DNA from 2 places in the Prochlorococcus sp. RS04 genome. Region 2 is predicted to be linked to the other one. Evidence: predicted binding sites of a transcription regulator. Region 2 holds the regulator's gene; the other holds the start of a gene.
What was found. The regulator NtcA, encoded in region 2, controls nitrogen genes in cyanobacteria. The targets are predictions, from matches to a motif close to GTANCNNNNGNTAC.
Positions count from the first base shown of each region.

Region 1: the regulator NtcA is predicted to act here: its motif matches at 2,337-2,350, upstream of BS621_RS08400 (circularly permuted type 2 ATP-grasp protein).

Region 1 covers NZ_CP018346.1:1,526,508-1,531,335, forward strand. The annotation lists gene BS621_RS08395 (alpha-E domain-containing protein) at 1-854, opposite strand, end outside; gene BS621_RS08400 (circularly permuted type 2 ATP-grasp protein) at 856-2,298, opposite strand; gene BS621_RS08405 (hypothetical protein) at 2,427-2,663, shown strand; gene BS621_RS08410 (hypothetical protein) at 2,708-2,929, shown strand; gene BS621_RS08415 (DNA gyrase) at 2,954-3,229, opposite strand; gene BS621_RS09595 (hypothetical protein) at 3,790-3,945, shown strand; gene BS621_RS08420 (WD40 repeat domain-containing protein) at 3,963-4,828, opposite strand, start outside.
Region 2 covers NZ_CP018346.1:588,093-592,920, forward strand. The annotation lists gene BS621_RS03435 (DUF3146 family protein) at 1-166, shown strand, start outside; gene BS621_RS03440 (hypothetical protein) at 147-584, opposite strand; gene BS621_RS03445 (DUF3084 domain-containing protein) at 585-1,550, opposite strand; gene ntcA (global nitrogen regulator NtcA) at 1,590-2,324, opposite strand; gene BS621_RS03455 (cob(I)yrinic acid a,c-diamide adenosyltransferase) at 2,524-3,105, shown strand; gene dcd (dCTP deaminase) at 3,110-3,703, shown strand; gene thyX (FAD-dependent thymidylate synthase) at 3,705-4,337, shown strand; gene BS621_RS03470 (thioredoxin domain-containing protein) at 4,341-4,828, opposite strand, start outside.

The DNA of each region.
Region 1 (4,828 bases), 720 kb from region 2:
TTAATTATATCTTCAATTCTGATATAACTCCACTTTGCTTTAAGCAAACCTCTCATGCATTCTAATTCTGATGGATTTTCAATACTTGGAGATGTATCTATTGTTTTAAGAGTATTGCTTATCCCATCAAGACAGTATCTTACTGATCTAGGGAAAATTGGATCAAGTAAAAGAAATCTCGCAACTGAATTAGGCTTTATAGAATTTTGCACTGCTTTCCTAAACATTTGATAAGCTCCAGCTGAACGTAAAAGAGCAATCCATTGCAGCTCATCAAGAACTCCTCCAAGTTCATCTAAGCTGGGTAGGAGTAAATAATATTTAACATCTAAAATTCTTGATGTTTTGTCAGCTCTTTCGATTAATCTACCAAGTATGCTGAATCTCCAGGCAAGATCTTTGCTTAAAGTCGCATCTGTAATTCCATAAAAAAGCTGACATTCCCTCCTTATTTCACTTAATTGTTCTTGTCTTGGTTTATTCCATATGGCTTCTCCTTCTTGCATATTCCAATATAAAATATTAATTTGTTCCCACATTTCGGTGGTCATGACATCTCTGATTTGTCTTGCATTTTCTCTTGCCATTTGAATGCAAGAAATTATGCTATTTGGATTTAAACGATCTCTTATTAAAAAATTAATAACGTCATCAGGTTTTTTCTCTGGGAATCTTTTATCAAAAGATTCTCTGTCACTAGAAGCGTCAATTAACGGTAGCCAGGGTTCTGCACTTCCTGGCGGACAATCTAATGACATTGCTTCGCTTACTTCAACGAAACGAGATATGTTTTCAGCGCGTTCTAAATAACGATTGATCCAATAAAGAGATTCTGCTACACGACTTAAAAGCATATTATTTACCTACAACCCATGTATCTTTGCATCCTCCACCTTGAGAAGAATTAACGACTAATGATCCTTTTTTTAATGCTACTCTCGTTAGCCCGCCTGGGCTAACCCATGAATCTTTTCCTCTTAAGATATATGGTCTTAAATCAACATGACATGGATATAGTTCTCCATCACATAACGATGGCACAGTAGATAATTCTAATGTTGGTTGTGCTATGAAATTTCTAGGATTATTTTTAATTTTATTAGAGAATTCTTCTATCTCACTCGTTGTTGAGTGAGGGCCAATTAACATTCCATAACCCCCAGCTTCTGCGACAGACTTAACAACAAGTTTTGATAAATTTTCTAGAACATATTCACGATCCTTTTGATAATGACAAATATACGTTTCTACATTCTTAATAATAATATCTTCATCAAGATAATATTTAATCATTTTGGGAACAAAAGAATAAATCATTTTGTCATCTGCTATTCCAGTACCAGGTGCATTTGCTAAAGCAACATGACCTGCCTTAAAAACATCAAGTAATCCGCTAACACCAAGGCAGGAATCTTTTCTGAAATTAAGAGGATCTAAGAAATCATCATCAATTCGCCTATAAATGACATCTACTCTTTTTAATCCAGAGGTAGTTTTTAAATATACATAATCATCATTACAAACTAAGTCATGACCTTGAACTAGTTGGATGCCCATTTCTTGAGCTAGATAACTATGTTCAAAATAAGCACTATTAAAAATTCCTGGAGTTAGTAAAACTATCTTGGGAGTATCTGTCCAAACTGCAAGTTCTTGAAGAGTTTTTAAAAGATATGATGGATATTCATCAATTGGTTTTACTATTCTTCCAGAGAAAAGATTAGGAAAAATATTCTTCATAACTAATCTATTTTCTAAAAAATAAGCAACTCCAGAAGGGCATCTTAAATTATCTTCTAAAACATGCCAATCTCCTTTTCTATCCCTTATTAAATCAAGTCCTGAAATTTGACACCATTTATTTAGTGGAGGTTTGAAACCTATCATCTGAGGTCTCCAACCTTCTGAACTCTCTATTAATTCTCTTGGAATTATTCCATCATTTATTATTTTTTGAGAATTATAAATATCATCTAGGAATAAATCTATTGCCTCAAGCCTTTGTTTTAGGCCTTTTTCTAACGTTACCCAATCATCTTTACTAATTATTCTGGGAAGTGGATCAAAAGGTAATATTCTCTCAGTACCTTTTAAACCAGTATCGTTTAATCTAAAAGTTGCACCATGTCTTAGTAATAATTTTTTTGCGGCAGAGTGATTCCTGTTTAATTCTTCAAGTCCCATATTATCTAAAGATGAAAGAAGTGGAATCAATATTTCTCTAGCAGAGTTAACATTATCCTTAAAGTATTCATCAAAACTATTTTTAGGCTGATAACTTGAAAACATATATTTCATCGTTTAGTAACTTTTACTTTAGCTTTATATCTTTATTCGTATTTATGGCTACCAAAAATAATATCTCTTGACTAGATCTATATCATTATTTTGATCATTGCAGTATATTTCTTAAAAATCTAAAAAGCATGGGTTCTAGTAATTGGCAATTTGTTTTTTTTAGATATTTCGCAAGCTTTCTTTTTATCCTCTCTCATAGTTTGCTGGTTCTTGATCATCTGCCAGTAGGGGCGGCACTTCACGGACTTGGGGAAGTTTTTATTGCACCTTGGGCTTTTAGGGAAAGAGCATGGGATCTTGTTGTTATTGCAGTTTTATTTTTCTTCTTCGATATCTGGGGACTTATAAACACTCCTTGGAATTAACTGATATTATTTATTTACTAAATCTGGGAAAATCATAATAAAAAATGAATTCTTATTTTAATCAAATTTATAAAATAATTTTTCTTTTATTATTTATTAATAGTTCCAATTTACATGCACATAATTTATTTAATGGTGGTTGCAAAGAACATTGTGGGCATAAAGTTAAAGTAATAAGTAATAAAAACAAATTAAAAAATATTGATGATCAAATAAATATTGAAAGTAAAAATTCTTGTTTAAATAAATCACTTTGTAGAGGTTGACCTCTTGAGATTTTTTTAATTGTTTTAAGCAGTTTGATCTTTGATAATTATCATTAAATTACCATTTGCTTGATAATTTTTATTAGGAGGATTTATTTGATTTTTAATTAAAAAAATAAAAGTATAAATCAACGGTAGAAGTAATGATGAAGCAGCAACTAAAGCGATTATTTGGTTTAACTTAATATATGGTTTTTTTACGAGATCCTCTCCGCATAATCCACAAATCAAATTTCCTTTTAAGGATTGTTTTTGAAATTGATATTTAGGATTGCAATATGGGCAATAATATCGAACCATTTTTAAATTTTATTGTTTTAATCATTATCTATAAAACTGGAAGAAAGTCATCTTAATAAAAAAAAGAGGGCTTATTAAAGCCCTCTTTTATCTCTTACTTATATTTTTTACTGAAGTTAATAACGCACCTAAATCATGGATCCTTGTTGCTAACTTCTATTAAGCTAATGCTCACCAAAATTAACTAATTGTCTTTAACTGGGGCAAAAACTCTAGAATTAAGCTTGTTTCTTAAAGGGCACCTAAACGATGCAGAAGAAGGAAGCTTAGACATTAATAAAAAATAATTGGAGCAGTTAATTAAATTAGTTCGGTTTATTCCGAAATTTCAGGCAGGCTATCGATCATTTTGAAAGACCTCCTAGAACTCAACAATATAAAATTAGGAAAATATCTCACTAAAGACAATCCGTTTTTATACGCATTGCTTTTTAATTAAAAATGTCCGAGAGTAGTAATCAATCGTACTAATTTTTTTGAGGTATTTTTAGTAAGTTTTGCTTATTTCTTTTGATATTTAATTCGACTATCTTAATTTTAAATAATTGAGGTTATCTTTTATGAAGCAGTCGAAAGAAGTTAGTAAAACTGATGAATCTAATCCTGTAGATGAATATTTTCAATGTCTCTCATATTGCGATATTCACCCAAAAGGAATAGATAATGACTGTGAGGTCATTTGTATGGAAAGACATTTAAAAGCCAACTATTGGTAATTATAAATTTCTACTTTTTACTTAAATCCCTTTGAAAAAAGGTTAGTACGAACTTTAAATTTCCATACATTTACAACACCTTTTGCATTAACTGCTGCAAGTGCACAATCATCAGGTCTCCAAGATATTGCCCCTACTAAATCTCCAGCGAATGCCGCCCCAACGGGATCACCATTGCCGTCATTCTTTAGGAAACTTGCGACAACAGAACCATCCCTAGATCCTGAGGCTACGAGCATACCTTTATTTGAAAAGGCTAGGCTCGAAATGGGTTCTGTATGGTGACATAGCTCTCCTGGCATAGTCCCTTCTGGACCATTTCCTATAAAGCTCCAAACTGTAATTCTTTCACTGCCACTAGTTGCTAATAATTTTCCGCTGTCATCAAAAGAAAGATGACTTGGTTTACCAGGGTATCCAGTCATTTCGGCATCCATTCCTGTTGATCTTCTCCAAAAATGAACAGAATTGTCTTGACTCCCACAGGCGACTATATCTCCATCGGGGCTTAATTCCATAGATACCAATGATCCTTGCCATTCGAGTTTTTGATTCGTTTTATTATTAACTATGTCAAAGAATGTCACTCTTCCATAGCAAGCAGTTGCTAGCTCATTTTTATTTGACCACGTTATTGCACTTACTGTGCTCGGATGGTCTTCCGAGATCCATTTCTCTTCACCAATTTCATTAAAAACATATACTTTTTTTGAGGAAGCTATGGCAAGAAATAAACCGTCATTAGACCACTTGAGGTGTTCTACCCAACCTTTGCCAAGATCAAGTGTTTTAATAACTTTACCTTCATGGCAATTACAAATTTGAACATTTCCATCCTGACCTGATGATGCAAAAATTTCACCCTCTGGATGAATTGCCATTG
Region 2 (4,828 bases):
ATTTAAATGGACTTTTACATACTCCTTTAATAAGGGTCAATTAAAGGTAGATCCACCTTTAGGAAGAGCATTAATTGAGAATGCCTTATTGAAATTTTTACTAAAAAAAGATTATGAACTAGAAACAGGGAATGAGTATAAGTTCACTATTTCAGCCAAGTTTTAAAATCTAAATTTTGATTCAAAGTAAACTTCATTTTGCAATAATCCTCTAAAATTATTAGAGCTGATATAGCATCAAGGTTTTTATTAAGAATAAAAACCTCTCTTGGAATTAAAAACTTGAGACCACTTATTGGAAACAGTTCGAAATATCTTGCTTTAGCCCTGTAGGTAGTATTCTTTTCCTCAAAAGTTATTATTTCTTTTTTAAAAAAATCTAGTTTTTCTCTGATCTCCCTGTTAGTGGTACCATTGCCAATAATAATTTGTGATATTTCCTCAGCAGTAATTAAATTTCTGACATAATTCCCAAGTAATTCACTTTTAAGAATTATCGCTTTATAAACTTTTTTCTCACTTATTTCAGCTAATACTAAGCCACATTTACTTTTTCCGGGATCAATAGTTATTACTCTAGACATTTAAACTGCAATCTTTAAAATATTAATTTCAACGACTATAGGTTCTATAGTTTTACTATCTCTTAAAGATACTACTTCCAACTTAAATTTGATATTTTGATTTTCTTTAAGAAAGTCTCTAATTTTTTTTACAAAATTTCCACTTGTATTAATTTCACTAACTTGCGACCCTTTTGACTTAATTTCATCTCTTGTTTCTCTAAGCAATGATTTAATTTTTAGATTTATTGATTTACTATTTAAATCACTTGCTTCCAGAATAGAACTTGTAATAATATCACCTTTTTTGACTATAAATTTATTCTCTAATAAATCTGGAGATACAAAAACATAATTATCTCCTTTTAAAACATTTGTTGCTGATTTAATTAATAAAACCCAGTTACCTCCGCTAGCAGCTACTGTCTCAATCTTTGTAATATCACTGGGTCTCCACAAAAGAATATTTCTTGCTTTTTTATTATTTGGGATAACAATTTTTCTAACAAATTTATCAGCTTCATTAAAGATTTCTGTTAAGTTAAGTTTTAAATTTGAGCTGGAATCAACCTCAGCAATAAATAAAGTTTGTCCTCTTTTAATAACGATATTTCCTCTCCTAAATTCTTTAATATTATTTTTTAATTGATTTAACTCCTTTTCTTTTTGAATAATTTTACCCTCAAGTTCTTTTCGTTCTTCCTGTAAAGGGATTAATGCCTTTTTACTTTCATCTAAAGTTTTTTGCAAAAAAGGAATATCAACAAAAAGCCTTTGTCTGAATTCTTCACTTGCTAAAATCAATAAACCTATTGATATTGAACTAATAAATCCACCGGTAAAAATAGTTATAATAGTTGCTGTTTTTTTCGGTCTTAATTTTAAGATACTAAATCTTGCTTTACCAATCTTTGTTCCAAGAATATCCCCAAATGGCGCAATTAATCCCCCAAGTAATATTAAAAAAACAATTAGAATCCAAGCCACACTTTTGTATATACTCAATACATCATAATTTATGATGAATCAATTAAATCTTTTTGCAAGAGCAATTGGATCAAACACTGTGATCTTTTTTCTTTCAATATTAAGAAGACCTGAATCCTTTAAATCACCCAATAATCTTGTAATGGTTACTCTTGTAGAACCAATAGCTTCAGCAATTGCCTGATGTGAAAGCCTTAAATCTATTGTAATACCTTTTTCACCTGCAACTCCAAAGTCTCTACAAAGGACCATTAAAAAACTCACTAAACGAGAAGACATATCTCTATGTGTAAGAGTTTCTATCATTGTTTCAGTTTGCAGGATCCTACTTGAAAGCCCCTGTAAAAGTAATAGTCCTACTGAGGCATCTTCCTCTATAGCTCTTAAAACAGAATTTGCAGGTGCTGTTATCATTTCAACTCTTGTGAATGCTATTGCATGGTAAAAACGATCAGATCTATGGCCTGTAAGCAGGGATAAAACACCAAAGAGACTATTCTCTCTTAAGAGAGCAACAGTTATTTCCTCACCCGACTCATAAACTCTTGAAAGTCTTACTGCGCCTCTTCTTATAAGATAAACCCTTTCAGCAGGGTCACCGGGGAAGAATATTGTTTTAGATCTCTCAACCATTTCTGTACTTGCACCATCTAGACCTTTAATAACTTCCATTAAAGTTCTATTGATTGGAAAACGTTCTCCAACAGAGTTAATTTTACTTTGTCCGGATTGTTGCGAACTAAAGCGGTTGAATCCTCGTGAAGCAGGTATCATAAATATCTTGACTATTAAAAAATTTAAGGAGACACCCTGAAATATCTTGTATCAACAGTAACAATTTTCAATTCTTATCGGTTTATCAACAAGCTTTTTTCATTCAGTTTCAAGTTGCTTAAACCTTTTTTAAGTAAAATTACACTATATGCAGCGTTAATAGATTCTAATTATACTGCATGTAGAAAGAATCTAAATAATGGTAATTAGCTCATCTCATATTTATTCCAAAGGTAACCTTGATGTTTTAAAAACAAATACTGATAACAAAATTAACCTAAAAAAATTTCCACAAAACGGACAAATCCAAATCTATCAATCTTCATATAGAGGTAGCTATACATCTATCATTAGAGACTCTCTAAGAAATGCTGCTCTTGGCAGAAAAGTGCTACTAATACAATTTATGAAAGGAGGGGTAAAGCAAGGAGTTGATCATGCAGTAAAGCTATGCGGTAATTTGACCTGGGTAAGATCATCTCATTCATATGATCAATATAATTCTGAAGCAATTGAAAATAATAAAACTTTAAAAAAATCTATTTATGAATCTACTATTGAATTATGGAATTTTTGTAAAAGAGAACTACAGTCTGGAGAAAATGATCAAATCATACTTGATGAAATTTTTTTAGCTATTGACATGAAATTTATCGATAAAGATGATTTGATTTCAACACTTGAAAACCGATTTATATCAGGAGATGTAATCCTTACTGGTACAGATATACCTAAAGATTTATTATTAATGGCTAACCAAATTACCGAACTTCGCTCATAAAACAATGCTAAAAAATGATCTCTGGATAAATCAAAAAGCTTCGGAAGGTATGATTAAACCCTTTCAATCAAATTTGGTGAGACATCTTGAGCCTGACAATAAACAAAAGCCAGTTTTGAGTTACGGATGTTCCTCTTATGGCTATGATTTAAGACTTTCATCTAAAGAATTCCTAATTTTCAGACATATCCCTGGGACTGTGATGAACCCCAAAAAGTTTAATCCCAATAATTTAGAGAAAACTGTTCTTCACCATGATAAAGATGGAGACTTTTTCATTCTTCCTGCTCACTCCTATGGTTTAGGAGTTGCTTTAGAAAAGATGAAAGTTCCAGAAAATATTACTGTAATTTGTATAGGCAAGAGTACTTACGCCCGACTTGGAATTATTGTTAATACAACGCCCGCAGAGGCAGGGTGGGAAGGTCATTTAACTTTAGAATTTAGTAATAGTTCTGGTGCAGATTGCAGAATTTATGCTGAAGAGGGTATTTGCCAACTACTCTTTTTTGAAGGTGATCCGTGCTCTACAACCTACGAAGATAGAAGAGGTAAATATCAAAACCAACCAGAAAAAGTAACTCTTGCAAAGATCTGAAATGAGTAAAGTTGAACTAATTTCGCTAACTCCTGATGCAGAAAAAACAATGGCTTACATTGCAAGAGTTAGTAATCCAAAAAATCAGGAAAATGAAGACTATTCTAAATTATTGAGTTATTGCATTAAAAACGAACATTGGAGTGTTTTTGAACAATCATTTATGACCTTGCAAATAGAAACTAACAGAGGAATAGCTGCCCAAATTTTAAGACACAGATCATTTACTTTCCAGGAATTTTCACAGAGATATGCAGATAGTTCTCAATTGGGAAATATCCCTTTACCAGACCTAAGGCGTCAAGATTTTAAAAACAGGCAAAATTCAATTCCCGATCTCCCCGATGAATTAAAAAAAAGATTCAATGAAAAAATAAGTTTACATTTTCAGGCTGCTTCAGAATTATATGAAGATTTACTTGCTGAAGGCGTAGCCAAAGAATGTGCAAGATTTGTTTTACCATTAGCAACTCCAACAAGAATCTATATGTCTGGATCATGCAGATCGTGGATCCATTATATTCATTTAAGATCAGCTCACGGCACCCAAAAAGAACACATGTCTATAGCCCAAAATTGCAAGTCTATTTTTAAAAAAAGTTTTCCGATTGTATCAAAATCTTTAGAATGGTAAAAATCATCCATGACTGCGGGGATTAACCTCATTGTTTTTATTTTCTTGTATTATTGAAAATTCAGAATTAATAATTTCCTCATAAGGTTTCTCTTCTTTTTTTAAATTATTAATAGATTTTCTTATTTTTATTTCATCTTGTTTACCAATAAAAGTAGATATTAGATTACCCTTTTCATCAAAAAGATTAACTTGAGGAATCCCGTTGACAGCAAATTTCTGGATGTAATTACCCCATTTTTTATTATCAACATTTAAAAAAACAAAATTAATATCTTTTTCGTATTCATCTTTAAAAGCAGAAACTTTTGGAGCCATTTCTTTGCAAACTTCGCACCACTCAGCATAAAATTCCAGAAATGTAGGCTTATTATTTGTAAAAGCTATTTCAGGGTCAACGGACAATTCTCCAAAACTCTTTAGAAGATAAGTTGATTTAAAAAAGAAATTTCTAAACAAAAAAAGTGAAATGATAACAATAGATATAATTA